4 regions of the Kocuria oxytropis genome follow, and region 1 is predicted to be linked to each of the others. Evidence: riboswitches for the same ligand, from Rfam matches in the RefSeq annotation. Region 1 holds a riboswitch; each other region holds the start of a gene.
What was found. A riboswitch is a leader RNA that binds a small molecule or an ion and turns the genes downstream of it on or off. The one in region 1 is predicted to bind S-adenosylmethionine.
Positions count from the first base shown of each region.

Region 1 (3,196 bases):
GGAACGACGGGCGGCGGGAGCGGCGGGCGGCGGGAGCGGCGGGCAGCCGCGGACAGCAGGGGGAGCGGCGGGCGGCTGGGGGCCGGCCGCGAGCGGCGGGCGGTCGCGGGGACCGGCCGGCGGCGGTGCCGGTCAGGACCAGAGCCGGCGGGAGGCGAGCTCGGCGCCCCGGCCGAGCGACTCGAGCTTGGCCCAGGCGATCTGCGGGTGGATCCGCCCGCCCAGCCCGCAGTCGGTCGAGGCGATGACGTTCTCACGCCCCACCAGGCGGGCGAAGCGCTCGATCCGGTCGGCCACCAGCTCGGGGTGCTCCACCACGTTGGTCGCGTGGGAGACGACGCCCGGGACGAGGACCTTGCCCTCGGGCAGCCGGTGGTCCTGCCAGACCCTCCACTCGTGCTCGTGCCGGGCGTTGGCGGCCTCGAAGCTGTAGCCGCCCGCCCGGATGGAGAGCACGAGCTCCACCAGGTGCTCGAAGCCGAGGTCGGTGGTGTGCGGGCCGTGCCAGGAGCCCCAGCACAGGTGGAAGCGGACCTGCTCCTCCGGGATCCCCTCCAGGGCGTAGTTGAGGGCCTCGACGCGCTTGCGGGTGAACGCGAGGTAGTCCTCCACGCCGGGCTCGGGGTTGACCTGGTCCCAGTTCTCCGCGATGGAGGGGTCGTCGATCTGCACGATCAGCCCGGCGTCGGTGATGGCCCTGTACTCCTCGCGCATGACCTCGGCGCACGCGGCGAGCACCTCGTCCTCGTCCGCGTAGTGGGTGTTCTCCAGCCGGGCGCAGGAGCCCGGGGACAGCGCGGCGAGATAGCCCTCGCTCGCGCCCGTGGCCCGCAGGGCGGCCCGGAGGTGGCGGATGTCGGCCTCCACGGCCGCGTGACCCGTGTACTCCAGCTTCCCGGTGATCCTCGGGAACGGCGCCTGCGTGCCCGTGGTGATCCCCGAGGCGGGGTCCGTGTAGGCGTCGTGGAAGGCCTGGCGGTCCCGGCGGTCCCCGAAGCTGGTCAGGACCACGCGGCCGGGGGAGGAGCGCTGCGGCTCCTGCTCCCACAGTCCCACCTCCCCCGGGGTGAGGCCCGAGATCCGGGCGAAGACGTAGTGCCACCACGCGCCGTAGTCGACGTCCGCGGCCATGGCGTGGCCGTACTCGCCGTCGTTGACCACGTCGATCCCGGCCTCGCGCTGCCGGCGGACCACGTCCAGCACGGAGTCGTGGAGCAGGGCCTCGTGCTCGGGCCCCGGGGCGCCGCCCTTCGCCCGGTTGGCCTCGAGCAGCGCCGGGGTGCGCGGGAGGGACCCGGCGTGGGTCGTGCGGATGCGGTCCGTGCTGCGCAGCATGGGGCGTCGGTCCTTTCCATCGGTCCTGGCGGTAGCACCGGAGGGGACGGGGGCCGTCGCCCGGGTTGCTGCGGCGTCGTCGAGCCAGATCTCTCGGCCGCTCTGGATGGTGACCCTGTCATCCAACCGCACGCGTGCGCCCGGCGCCATTCGGGGCCCGGATGACGGACATGACGCCGTGTGACGCCGTCCGGCGCCCGCTCCCGTGCGGCGATGCCCTTCGCGAACATGGCCCGGATCACATACCGTGGCGATGATCCGTGCCCCTCACCCCGCGGGCACGGCGGACCAGAGGAAGGACTCCCATGTCCCAGACGCCCCAGCAGCAGGACCTCGAGGGCCGCACGGCGCTCGTCACGGGCGGCGCGAGCGGCATCGGCCTGGCGGCGGCCAGGGCCCTCGCCGGCTCCGGCGCGCACGTGGTCGTGGCCGACGTCGACGAGGCCGGCGCGCAGCGCGTCGCCGAGGAGCTCGGCGGCCGCGCCTGGTCGGTCGACCTGCTCGACACCGCGGCGCTCGCGGACCTGAGCCTCGAGGTGGACGTGCTGGTCAACAACGCCGGCATCCAGAAGGTCTCCCCCCTGCACGAGTTCGACCCGGCGGACTTCCACCGGATCCTGGTCCTGATGCTGGAGTCCCCGTTCCTGCTGGTCCGCGCCGCGCTGCCGCACATGTACGAGCAGGGGTGGGGGCGGGTCGTCAACGTCTCGTCCGTCCACGGCCTGCGCGCCTCGCCGTACAAGAGCGCCTACGTCTCCGCCAAGCACGGTCTCGAGGGGCTCTCGAAGACCATCGCCCTGGAGGGGGCGGCGCACGGGGTGACGAGCAACTGCGTCAACCCCGGCTACGTCCGCACCCCGCTGGTGGAGAAGCAGGTCGCGGACCAGGCCGCGGTGCACGGGATCCCGGAGTCCGAGGTGGTGGAGCGGATCATGCTCGGCGAGACGCCGGTCAAGAAGCTCGTGGAGCCCGAGGACGTCGGCAGCCTCGTGGCCTGGCTGGCCGGGCCGCACGCGTCCATGGTCACCGGGGCGTCCTACACGATGGACGGCGGCTGGACCGCCCGCTGAGCCCCGCCCCGCCCGGCGGCGGGCCGCCGTGCCTGGCCCGGGCGGCATCCGGGCGGGCCGGCATCCGGGCGGCAATCGGCCCGGTTCCGCCGGTCTCGCCGGTCCCGCCGGTCCGCAGGCCCCGGAATCCCGGGCACTCCCGGCGGCCCGGCCGGACCGGGACGTTCAGCGGTGGCCCAGCTCCCGGGAGAGCCGGTGGGCCTCCGTGAGCAGGGCCCGTCCCAGGGGCTGACGGCGCTCACCGGTGAACCGCGGCTCGATGCCCGTGAGGCTCAGGGCGTAGACCGGGGCCCCCGTGGCGTCGAAGACCGCGGCGGCCATGCCCCAGCTGCCCTCCACGATCAGCCCGGGGTTCACCGCAAAGCCCTCCCGCCGCACGTCCGCGAGCAGCTCGCGGATCCGCTCGGGCGTGTGCAGCGGCCCCCACCCGGCGCGTGCCCCGGCGGTGGCCGCGAGGACCCGCTCCACCTCCGGGTCCGGGAGGTGGGCCAGGATCGCGAGCCCCGCCGAGGCGACGCCCAGGGGCAGCCGCAGGCCCTCGTAGAGGACGTGCGAGCGGATGGGGAACGCGCCCTCGACCCGGGCGAGGCAGACCGTCTCCAGCCCGCGGCGGGCCGAGAGGAACGCGCTCTCGCCGGTGGCCTCCGCGAGCCGGCGCAGCGAGGGCCCGGCCAGTTCCCGGATCGGGTAGCGGTGGGCCGCCACGGCGCCCAGCACGTACAGCTCCGGACCCAGCTGCCAGGTCCCCGTCCCCGCGTCCCGGTCCACGAGGCCCTCCTCGGCCAGCCCCG
Region 1 covers NZ_JAVFXA010000001.1:276,035-279,230, reverse strand. The annotation lists gene QYM41_RS01290 (cobalamin-independent methionine synthase II family protein) at 133-1,335, opposite strand; SAM riboswitch class I at 1,349-1,448, opposite strand; gene QYM41_RS01285 (3-hydroxybutyrate dehydrogenase) at 1,641-2,405, shown strand; gene QYM41_RS01280 (IclR family transcriptional regulator) at 2,571-3,196, opposite strand, start outside.

Region 2 (3,196 bases), on a different contig from region 1:
ACGGCATAGCGATCCCGGCTGGGATTGTCCCAGTGGGCCAGGTCGTTGAAGCGACTATTGATCATGGTCAGGGTGTTGCGGAGGTTCTGCCGACGGTTCTCGCCGCGGGCCAGGTTCGCGAAGTTCGTCGTGCCTCGGGAACTGGACGACGGGCAGTAGTCCTCATCGAAGCGGGTCGTGCTGATACTGAACGTGAAGTCGTTCGTCCTGGTGGTCTGATGCATCGATTCCTCACTGTGGGCTGGGGGCCTGCCTCCCAGGTCCGTACTCATCTCCAACGTCCTTCCCTGCTGCTCGTGCACTGCCCTCCCGAAGGTCGCCTCAGTCATGCTCCGGGCACCCCCGGCGCTGCCCGGACGACGTCGATCCGGGCCTCCGGTTTGCCGGTTCCCCGGGCCGCGCGGGCCGCGGCGGTGAGGCGGCGCTGACCGGTCCGGGTCGGGTTGGACCCCCGGCTGTACTCGTGGCCGCCGCGCAGCACATTGATGCGTCCTGCACGAGGGTGCTGGTCTGGTAGACCGGCGGCACGACCGCCCCGGTCAGCGGGTCGGGTGCCTGGCCGGCGTGCACCGCTGTCGTGTGGAAGCCCCGACGGGCCGTCGGCGCAGTGTCCGTCGGTGCTGTGTCGTTCAGGAGGGTCATCTCAGCGCGTCTCCCCGGTCAGGGCCGAGGCCGGTACGGTGGCCAGCGCCCGGTCGAGGTCGACGATCAGGTCCTCGGGACACTCCAGTCCGATGGACAGCCGGATCGTGGTCTCAGTGATGCCCGCGGCCCGGCGTTGGTTGGGGGTGAGCCGGCAGTGCGTCATGGTCGCCGGGTGACTGACCAGGGAGCGCACATCCCCGATGTTGGCCACGAGTTGGAACAGCTCCAGAGCGTCGATGACCGGGCCGATGGCCTCGGGGCCGGCGGCCAGGTCGAAGGAGAACACCGAGCCGGTGCCGTGCGGGAAGTACCTCTCGGCGAGGGCGGCGCTGGGGTGTCCGGGGATCGCCGGGTGGTGGACGCGCCCGACGGTGGGGTGCCGGGCCAGGTGCTCGGCGACCGTTCGCGCGGTCTGCTCCTGCCGGGTGATGCGCACGGCGAGGGTCTCCAGGCCCTGGATGAACTGGGCGGCGCTGGCCGGGGCGAGGGAGGGGCCGAGGTCGTGCAGGAACTTGCTGCGCGCCAGCGCCAGGTAGGCGCCGCGGCCGTGCCGGTCGATGAGTGCCTGGCCGCCGTAGCGGACCTTGGGCCGGGTCAGTTGGGGCCACCGCTCCGGGGCTGCGCCGTAGTCGAAGGTGCCGCCGTCCACGATCGCCCCGCCGAGGACGGCCCCGTGCCCGCCGATGAACTTCGTGGCGGAGTGCACCACCACGTCGGCACCATGTTCCAGTGGCCGGTACAGGACCGGCGTCGCCAAGGTGCTGTCCACCACGACCGGGACCCCGGAAGCGTGGGCGATGTCCGCCAGCGCCGGAAGGTCCGGCAGGGTGGCCAGCGGGTTGGTGATGGACTCCAGGAAGAACGCGCGGGTGTCCGGCCGGATCGCCGCGCCCCAGGCCTGCGGGTCGGCCGGGTCGGCGAAAGTGACCTCGATGCCGAAGCCGGCGAAGGTGTCCGTCAGCAGGTCCACCGTCCCGCCGTAAAGCTGGCTGGAGGCGACCAAGTGCTTGCCGCCGTGAAGCAGAGTCAGCAGGGACAGCGCGACGGCGGCTTGTCCCGTGGCGGTGCCGATGGCCCCGATCCCGCCCTCCAGGGCCGCCAGTCGGTTCTCGAACACAGCGACCGTGGGGTTGCCCGTGCGGCTGTAGGTGAACCCGGGGGTCTCCAACCGGAACATCGAGGCGGCCGTGGCGTGATCGGGGAAGCGGTAGGCCGCCGTCTGGTGGATGGGTACGGCCACCGGCCAGTAGGGGGCCTCGGGCTCGTAGCCGGCGTGGACCTGTTGGGTGGCATGGTGATTCATTCGATTCTCCATCGGTCCTGGCGGTAGCACCGTGCCCGCCGGTCCCGATGTCCCAGGGTCGGCTGACTGGTTGCTGCGGCGTCGTCGAGCCAGATCTCTCGGCCGCTCTGGATGGTGTGGTGCGCTCATCCCACTCGATGGACGGCTCTCTAGTCCAACGGACGGTGGGGTCGGCTGTCACAAAGACACACGTCGGGACATATTCGGGCCGGGCGGTCGCGCTCGGCCGACGTCGGGCCGGGTTTGTGACAAGTTGTGACGGCCGACCACCGAGCCTCACGTGGGCTCAGTGATGTCCCGGCGGAAGACCAGGGCGTCGTTGAGGGCGCTGTGCGCCGAGAAGATGACTCCCGCCTGGGGGTGGCGTCATCAACGGCATGGTGAACGGCGTCAACCGGACCCCAGGAGCCGTGCACGGAGAGATGGCCTGGACCCAGCGCGCCGAACCGGCCCGCGACCTGCTGAAGAATCTGCTCACCCTGGCCGTGGTCACGGCCTCGGGGGTGACGATCCTCAACGTCCTGGTGGCCGGCACCGACGCCCTAGCCGTACAGATCATCGACTCCGCCATCGGTGAGGACTTCCAGACCGACGTGCTCAAGCTGTTGGACCTCGACAACGCCACCAGCGCCGGTGCAGCCGATCCGGTGTGGTTGGGCGGCAACGTCATCCTGATCATCGTCGGCGGGGTCGTGGCCATCATCGTGAACCTCATCCAGTTGATGCTGATGGTGCTGCGCACCGGGATGCTGTTCCTGATGGCCGGGATCCTGCCCCTCTCCGCCGCCTTCCTGAACACCGAGACGGGGAAGAACTTCTTCCAGAAGGTCATCGCCTGGACCCTGGCCTTCGCCTTCTACAAGCCCGCCGCGGCCCTGATCTACGGGTTGGCGATCAAGATGTCCACCACCGGGGTGTGGGAGGACTCCGGCAGCGGGCTGATCCAGTTCGCCGCCGGGCTGATGATGATCGTCGCCTCCGTGTTCGCCCTGCCCGTGCTCATCGGGTTCCTCAGCCCCGTCCTGGGCTCGATGTCCTCCTCCGGCGGTAGCAGCGGCGGGGCGCTGGGCATCGCGGCGATGGGCGCGGCAATCCCGCAGGGAGCCTCCCACCTGGCGCGCTCGGGACGCGGCTTCGGCTCTGACTCCTCCTCCGCGCCGCCCTCGAAGGGCAGTTCGGGTTCCGCGCCTGCGGGTCTGTCCTCGCCTGCCGGTGGGGCCAACGGCACCGCTGGGGCCAGTGCTGCAG
Region 2 covers NZ_JAVFXA010000016.1:383-3,578, reverse strand. The annotation lists gene QYM41_RS14645 (DUF1852 domain-containing protein) at 1-224, opposite strand, end outside; partial or broken gene QYM41_RS14640 (PLP-dependent transferase) at 407-642, opposite strand; gene QYM41_RS14635 (O-acetylhomoserine aminocarboxypropyltransferase/cysteine synthase family protein) at 644-1,948, opposite strand; SAM riboswitch class I at 1,954-2,066, opposite strand; gene QYM41_RS14630 (TrbL/VirB6 family protein) at 2,359-3,196, shown strand, end outside.
Region 2: it holds a riboswitch for S-adenosylmethionine, as region 1 does, so the genes downstream of both, QYM41_RS14635 (O-acetylhomoserine aminocarboxypropyltransferase/cysteine synthase family protein) here and QYM41_RS01290 (cobalamin-independent methionine synthase II family protein) in region 1, are expected to answer to the same signal.

Region 3 (3,196 bases), on a different contig from region 1:
GGCGGGACCGGTGGACCCGTAGCAGCCGCCCACGATGTTGGTGCAGACCACGAACCAGCGGTCGGTGTCGATGGCGGCGCCGGGCCCGACCAGGCCCTCCCACCAGCCGCCGCTCTCGGCCGCGCGCCGCTGCTCCTCGGGGGCCCCGGGGCGGGCCCGGCCGGCGGCCACGTGGGTGTCCCCGGTGAGGGCGTGCTCGACCAGCACCGCGTTGGAGCCGTCCGGGGCGAGGGCGCCCCAGGTCTCGTAGGCGATCCGCACGTCCGGCAGCCGGAAGCCCGACTCGAGCTCCAGCTCGCCGATGCGGGCCGTCCTCAGCACGCCGTCCTCGCGGACACCGGTCCCGGTGCCGGTGCCCCCCACCACGGTCACGGTCACTCCTGTCCCCCGGACGCGGCCGCGGCCGCGGCGAAGCCCTGCTCGAGGTCCGCCAGGATGTCGTCGATGTTCTCCAGGCCCACGGACAGGCGCACGAAGCCGGGCTCCACGCCGGCGGCCAGCTGCTCCTCGGGCAGGAGCTGGCTGTGCGTGGTGGAGGCCGGGTGGATCACCAGCGAGCGGACGTCGCCGATGTTCGCGACGTTCGAGTGCAGGGTGAGGGCGTCCACGAAGGCGGCGCCGGCCTCCCGGCCGCCGTCGAGGACGAAGCCCAGGACCGATCCGGCGCCGCGGGGGGCGTACTTGCGTGCCCGCTCGTGCCACGGGGAGGACTCCAGCCCCGCCCAGGACACCGAGCGCACGTCCTCGCGGTCCTCGAGCCAGCGGGCCACCGTCCCGGCGTTGGCCACGTGCCGCTCCATCCGCAGGGACAGGGTCTCGATGCCCTGCTCGATGAGGAACGCGTTGAACGGCGAGATCGCCGAGCCGAGGTCGCGCAGCAGCTGCACCCGGGCCTTGAGGATGTAGGAGAGGTTGACGCCGAAGGGTCCCTCCGCGCCCAGGGCCTGGGCGTAGACGAGCCCGCCGTAGGACTCGTCCGGCTGGTTGAAGCCGGGGAAGCGCTCCGGGTAGCGGCCGAAGTCGAAGGCCCCGGAGTCCACGATCACGCCGCCGATGGCCGTGCCGTGCCCGCCGAGGAACTTGGTGGCCGAGTGCACCACCACGTCGGCGCCCCAGCGGAAGGGCTGGACCAGGTAGGGGGTCGCCACGGTGTTGTCCACGATGAGCGGGACCTCGTGCTCGTGGGCGATCCCGGAGACCGTCTCGATGTCGAGGACGTCGTTGCGCGGGTTGGGGATGGTCTCCGCGAAGAAGGCCTTCGTGTTCGGGCGCACCGCTTGCCGCCAGGCCTCGGGGTCGTCCGGGTCGGTCACGAACGTGGTCTCGACGCCGAGCTTGGGCAGCGTGTACTTGAAGAGGTTGTAGGTCCCGCCGTAGAGGCTGGGGCTGGCCACGATGTGGTCGCCCGCGCCGGCGACGTTGAGCACCGCGAACGTCGTCGCCGACTGTCCTGCGCTGAGCATGAGGGCGCCCACGCCGCCCTCCAGGGCGGCGATCCGGTTCTCCACGACCTCCGTGGTGGGGTTGCCGATCCGCGTGTAGATGGGGCCGAGCTCGGCGAGGGCGAAGCGGTCGGCCGCGGCCCGGGCGTCCGGGAAGACGAAGGACGTGGTCTGGTGGATCGGCAGCGCGCGGGAGCCGGTGACGGGGTCGGGGCTCTGCCCGGCGTGGATCTGCCGGGTCTCGAACGCCCAGCCCGCCGGGTCGCCGGGGGTGGGACGGCCGGTCGCGGGGACGTCGGCGACCGCGAGGTCGGCGGCGGAGGAATCGGTGCCGGAAGCGGTGGTCTCGGACATGCCGTGGGACTCCTTGCGGTGTCAGGGGTCCCGTCCGGGGCGTGCGGCCGGGAGGGCCGGGCGCCGGGGACCCGCGCTTGCTCGCTCGCCGGGCGCGAGGAGCCTGGTCCTCACCCAGGGCACCCCACCGCGGTGGAGGGTTGCCGGCCAGCTAGCTGGGGCTTGGACGCTGGCACTCATGACCTGGACAGCATTCTCCGGATTCCGGCGACACGGCGTCAAGCCGGGTCCGGCGATCACGCCCGGCGGCGCGCCCCGGACGCACCGCGCCGGGCGTGCCGCGGACCGATTTGGAGACGAAACTCACACGGTGCCACGATGTGCCCATGAGAGTCGACCACGTGTCCTACGCCTGCCGCCCGGAGGGCCTGGCGGCCACCACCGAGCGCATCGCGGACCAGCTCGGGATCGAGCCGGTCAAGGGTGGGGTGCACCCCCGTTTCGGCACCCGCAACATGATCCTGCCGCTCATGAACCACCAGTACGTGGAGGTCGTCGAGGTCCTCCAGCACCCGGCGGCGGAGAAGGCGCCCTTCGGCCAGGCAGTGCGCGCCCGCTCCGAGGCCGGCGGCGGCTGGCTGGGGTGGGTCGTGGAGGTCGAGGACCTCGCCCCCTTCGAGCAGCGCCTGGGCCGCCGGTCGGTGCCCGGCCAGCGGGTGTTCCCGGACGGCCGGTGCCTCGAGTGGCGCCAGATCGGCGTCAAGGGCCTGATCGCCGACCCGCAGCTGCCGTTCATGGTGCACTTCGAGTCCGGCCCCGAGATGCACCCGTCCCAGGCGCGGATCACGGACGTGGCGCTCGCGGGGATGTGCATCGCCGGGGCCCCGGAGCGGGTCGCCGAGTGGCTGGGCGCCCCGGTCGAGACCGCGCTCGAGGACCTGGAGGTCGACTGGCGCTATCCGGAGGGCACCCCGGGGGTGCTCTCCGTCACCTTCAGCACCCCGGACGGCCCGGTCACCATCTGAGCCCGGCCACCGTCTGAGCCCGGACGCGCGCCGGCCCGGTCCGCAACCGGGCCGGCGGTGCCCGCCCCGCGGGGCCGGGGCTCAGCCCAGCAGCCGGGCGGCGCCCAGGAAGCCCACGGCGTCCAGCAGGAAGTGCGCGACGACGAGGGGCATGATCCGGCCGGTGCGCCGGTAGAGCTCGGCGAAGACCAGTCCCATCACCACGTTGCCGAGGAACGGCCCGATGCCCTGGTAGAGGTGGTAGCTGCCGCGGAACAGTGCCGTGACCACCAGCACCACGGGCCAGCTCCACCCGATGCGGGTCAGTCGGTCGGTGAGGAACGCGACCACCACGACCTCCTCGACCAGGGCGTGGCGCACGGCCGAGAGCAGCAGCACGGGCACCGTCCACCAGTGCTCGGCGAGCCCGGACGTGGTGACCTGAGCGGTCACACC
Region 3 covers NZ_JAVFXA010000006.1:120,728-123,923, forward strand. The annotation lists gene metX (homoserine O-acetyltransferase MetX) at 1-378, opposite strand, end outside; gene QYM41_RS08280 (bifunctional o-acetylhomoserine/o-acetylserine sulfhydrylase) at 375-1,796, opposite strand; SAM riboswitch class IV at 1,865-1,980, opposite strand; gene QYM41_RS08285 (VOC family protein) at 2,123-2,761, shown strand; gene QYM41_RS08290 (CPBP family intramembrane glutamic endopeptidase) at 2,843-3,196, opposite strand, start outside.
Region 3: it holds a riboswitch for S-adenosylmethionine, as region 1 does, so the genes downstream of both, QYM41_RS08280 (bifunctional o-acetylhomoserine/o-acetylserine sulfhydrylase) here and QYM41_RS01290 (cobalamin-independent methionine synthase II family protein) in region 1, are expected to answer to the same signal.

Region 4 (3,196 bases), on a different contig from region 1:
GGACGTGGTCGAGGACCTGGACGGGGTGCCGGTGCACCGGCTGCCCGCCGTTCCCCTCACCGGCTATCCGGCCGTGCGCGTGGCCGGGGGGACCGTGGCCCGGGTGCGACGGCAGCTGGAGCGCTTCCGCCCCGACGTGGTCCACGTGGCCTCCCCGTTCGTGCTGGGGCGCCGGGCCATCGTGGCGGCCCAGCAGCTCGGTGTGCCGTGCGTGGCGGTCTACCAGACCGACGTGCCCGGCTACGCCGCCACCTACGGCGCACCCTTCCTCGAGCAGCTCCTGTGGGGGCACGTGCGCGCCATGCACAACCTCGCGACGCTCACGCTCGCGCCCTCGACCTCGGCCGTCCGGCAGCTCACCGAGCACGGCGTGCGGGACGTGCACCTGTGGCGGCGCGGGGTGGACACCGTCCGGTTCTCCCCGCGGCACCGGGACGAGCGGTGGCGGCAGGAGGTCGCCGGCGGCCGCAGGATCGTCGGCTACGTGGGCCGGATCGCCCCGGAGAAGCAGGTCGAGGACCTCGCCGCGGTCGCGGACCTGCCCGGCACGCAGCTCGTGGTGGTGGGCTCCGGCCCGGAGGAGGACGCCCTGCGCCGCCGGCTCCCGCAGGCCCACTTCACGGGGCGGCGCAGCGGCGCCGATCTCGCCCGGATCATGGCCTCCCTGGACGTGTTCGTCCACCCCGGCGAGTTCGAGACCTTCTGCCAGACGATCCAGGAGGCCATGGCCTCGGGCGTGCCGGTGGTCGCGACCGGCCGGGGCGGACCCCTGGACCTCGTGGACCGGTCCCGCACGGGCTGGCTCTATCCCCCGGGCGATCTCGGGGCGCTGCGGGGGCACGTGGCCGACCTGCTGGGCGACGAGGCGAAGCGGGCCGCGTTCGGCGCGGCCGCGCACGCGGCGGTCCAGGGCCGGACGTGGGACGTGCTGGTGGGACAGCTGCTGGAGCACTACGAGCGGGCGGTGGAGCTGCCGGTCCGGGGACGCGGCCCGCGCGGCCGCCGGGCCGCCTGAGGGCTACCGCCGGCCGGGGGACGCGTCCAGCACGGGCGCGCCGGTGCCCGCGTACCGCTCCGGCTCCACGGTCAGCACGGTCAGTCCGTGCACCACGGCCGTGGCCGCGGTGAGACCGGCGAGCGGGTCGGCCGTGCCCGCCGCGGTCAGCCCCGCCCAGGCCCGGGCCACGGCGGCGTCCACCGGCAGCACCCGTCCGGGGAAGCGCAGCTCGAGCTGCTCCGCCCACTGCGTCTCGTCGGGCCGTTCCGCGAGCAGCTCGCCGAGCACCGTGGCCGGCAGGAACAGCCGCCGGTGGCCCTGCCGGCGCAGCACCCCGGCCAGTCCGGGGCAGCGTTCCGGCGTGCGCACGCCGAGCAGCACGGAGCGGTCCAGGAGCAGGTCCACGACGGGGCCCTCAGGCCGCGGCGGCGAGCTCCCCGCGGGCCGGAGCCAGCAGGAAGTCCACGAACTCGGTGCGGGTCTGCACCACCCGGGCGTAGTCCTCGATGCTCATGGCGGAGGCGCTGATGGCGGGGACGCCGCCGGCCGGAGCCCTCCCGGCGGGGTCGCCGGCGCCCGGGACGCCGCGGACCGGGCCGGCGGGGGCGGGGTCCCCCGTGGCCGGGACGGAGCGGGGGTGCGCGCCCGGCCGGGCGGTGCTGACAGGGGTGCGGGAGTCGGACATGACCGTGATCCTTCGTGCGCTCTTGCTCGCACCGGTCACCGCCGCGGCGGTGGTGCGAGCCGCTTCGTCATCCGAACCACCCGTGAACATGGGGTTGGTGCCCGGTCAAGTCGGAGCTTGCCGACCGGGTCTCTTGAAGCTGGTGCCATTCAACCACATCGGCGGTGCCGCGGGGCGCACCGGACCGCACGGCGGGCCGGCGTCCCGGGTCCCGCCCGCCGTGCGGCGGTCTTCCCCGGGGCGTCACCGCCACGACACCTCGGCGACACATCCCTGCGCTGGAATGGTCCCGGAACACCGGCGACGGACCCGAGGACGGACCCAGCATGACGATTTCGTGACACAACTCACGGTCCGCTTTCCCCGGTGTCGGAGCCGCGGGGTAGCCTGGATCTGCTTCTCGAGATGCGGCGTCCGCGTGCTCGGCCGGGAATCGATGATCCCCGGCGGGCTCGCGGAGAGGCTCCGACCCGCTGCGCGCCAACCCGATGTTCCCGGGTGGATCGGATGACGAAGCGGCGGGCAACGCCATCGGATGCCTGCAAGAACGTCAGGAGAAAACATGACCATGTCCGAAGAAAGAACAGCCATCACCACCGACCAGCGCGAGGAGTGGATCGACGTGACCGTCACCGCCCTCCCCGATCTGCACCTCGTCCGTCTCACGTCGACCGACGGGGACGTGCAGGAGTACCTGAGCCCGGAGGCCGACGATCTCGCCGCCGCGGCGGAGCACACCGAGGGAACCGCGCAATGGTGCGCCAAGTACCGCCAGCTCCTCGTCCCGGGAGCCCTCGCGGCGACCGGACGGCACCCGTTCTTCAAGCTCCACCCCTCGACCCTCCCGCTGTCGGCGTAGCCGGCGGGCAGGACACGAGGAAGGCCGCAGCCCGTCGGGCTGCGGCCTTCCTCGTGCGCGGCCTCCGGGTCCGGCTCCGGCGCCGCCCTCCACCCGGAGGCACGACGGCAGGAACGTCCACGGTCGACTGCGCCGGGTCGTCCGCGCCAGGCCGGGCCGTCCGGGCCGGGCCGTCCGTGCCGAGCGCAACGGGCCGGGGACGACGGGCCGGGGACGACGGCAGGGACGACAGAACCGCCGCCGGGCAGAGCCCGGCGGCGGTTCTCGAGGATCGGCGGGCCGAGGCCCGCGACGGATCCCTAGGAGATGACGTTGATGTTCGCGGCCTGGGGGCCCTTGGGGCCGTCCTGGGTCTCGAACTCGACGCGGTCGTTCTCGTTCAGCGAGCGGAAGCCGTTCGAGTTGATCGCGGAGAAGTGGGCGAAGACGTCCTTGGAGCCGTCCTCGGGGGTGATGAAGCCGAAGCCCTTGTCAGCGTTGAACCACTTGACGATACCGGTAGTCATGGGAGACCTGATCCTTCATGAGATGAACGTTTCCCGACGTTCGAGAAACACGACAGTTGCGATGCATGGAAAACGTCTTCTCAGAAAAACTGCTGCACCCGAGTGGGCCGAACTGCTTGAAAGACAAAAACGAACCTCAACAACTGCGA
Region 4 covers NZ_JAVFXA010000003.1:108,717-111,912, reverse strand. The annotation lists gene QYM41_RS04460 (glycosyltransferase family 4 protein) at 1-1,015, shown strand, start outside; gene QYM41_RS04455 (PIN domain-containing protein) at 1,019-1,402, opposite strand; gene QYM41_RS04450 (hypothetical protein) at 1,413-1,682, opposite strand; SAM riboswitch class IV at 1,696-1,821, opposite strand; gene QYM41_RS04445 (hypothetical protein) at 2,245-2,541, shown strand; gene cspE (transcription antiterminator/RNA stability regulator CspE) at 2,841-3,047, opposite strand.
Region 4: it holds a riboswitch for S-adenosylmethionine, as region 1 does, so the genes downstream of both, QYM41_RS04450 (hypothetical protein) here and QYM41_RS01290 (cobalamin-independent methionine synthase II family protein) in region 1, are expected to answer to the same signal.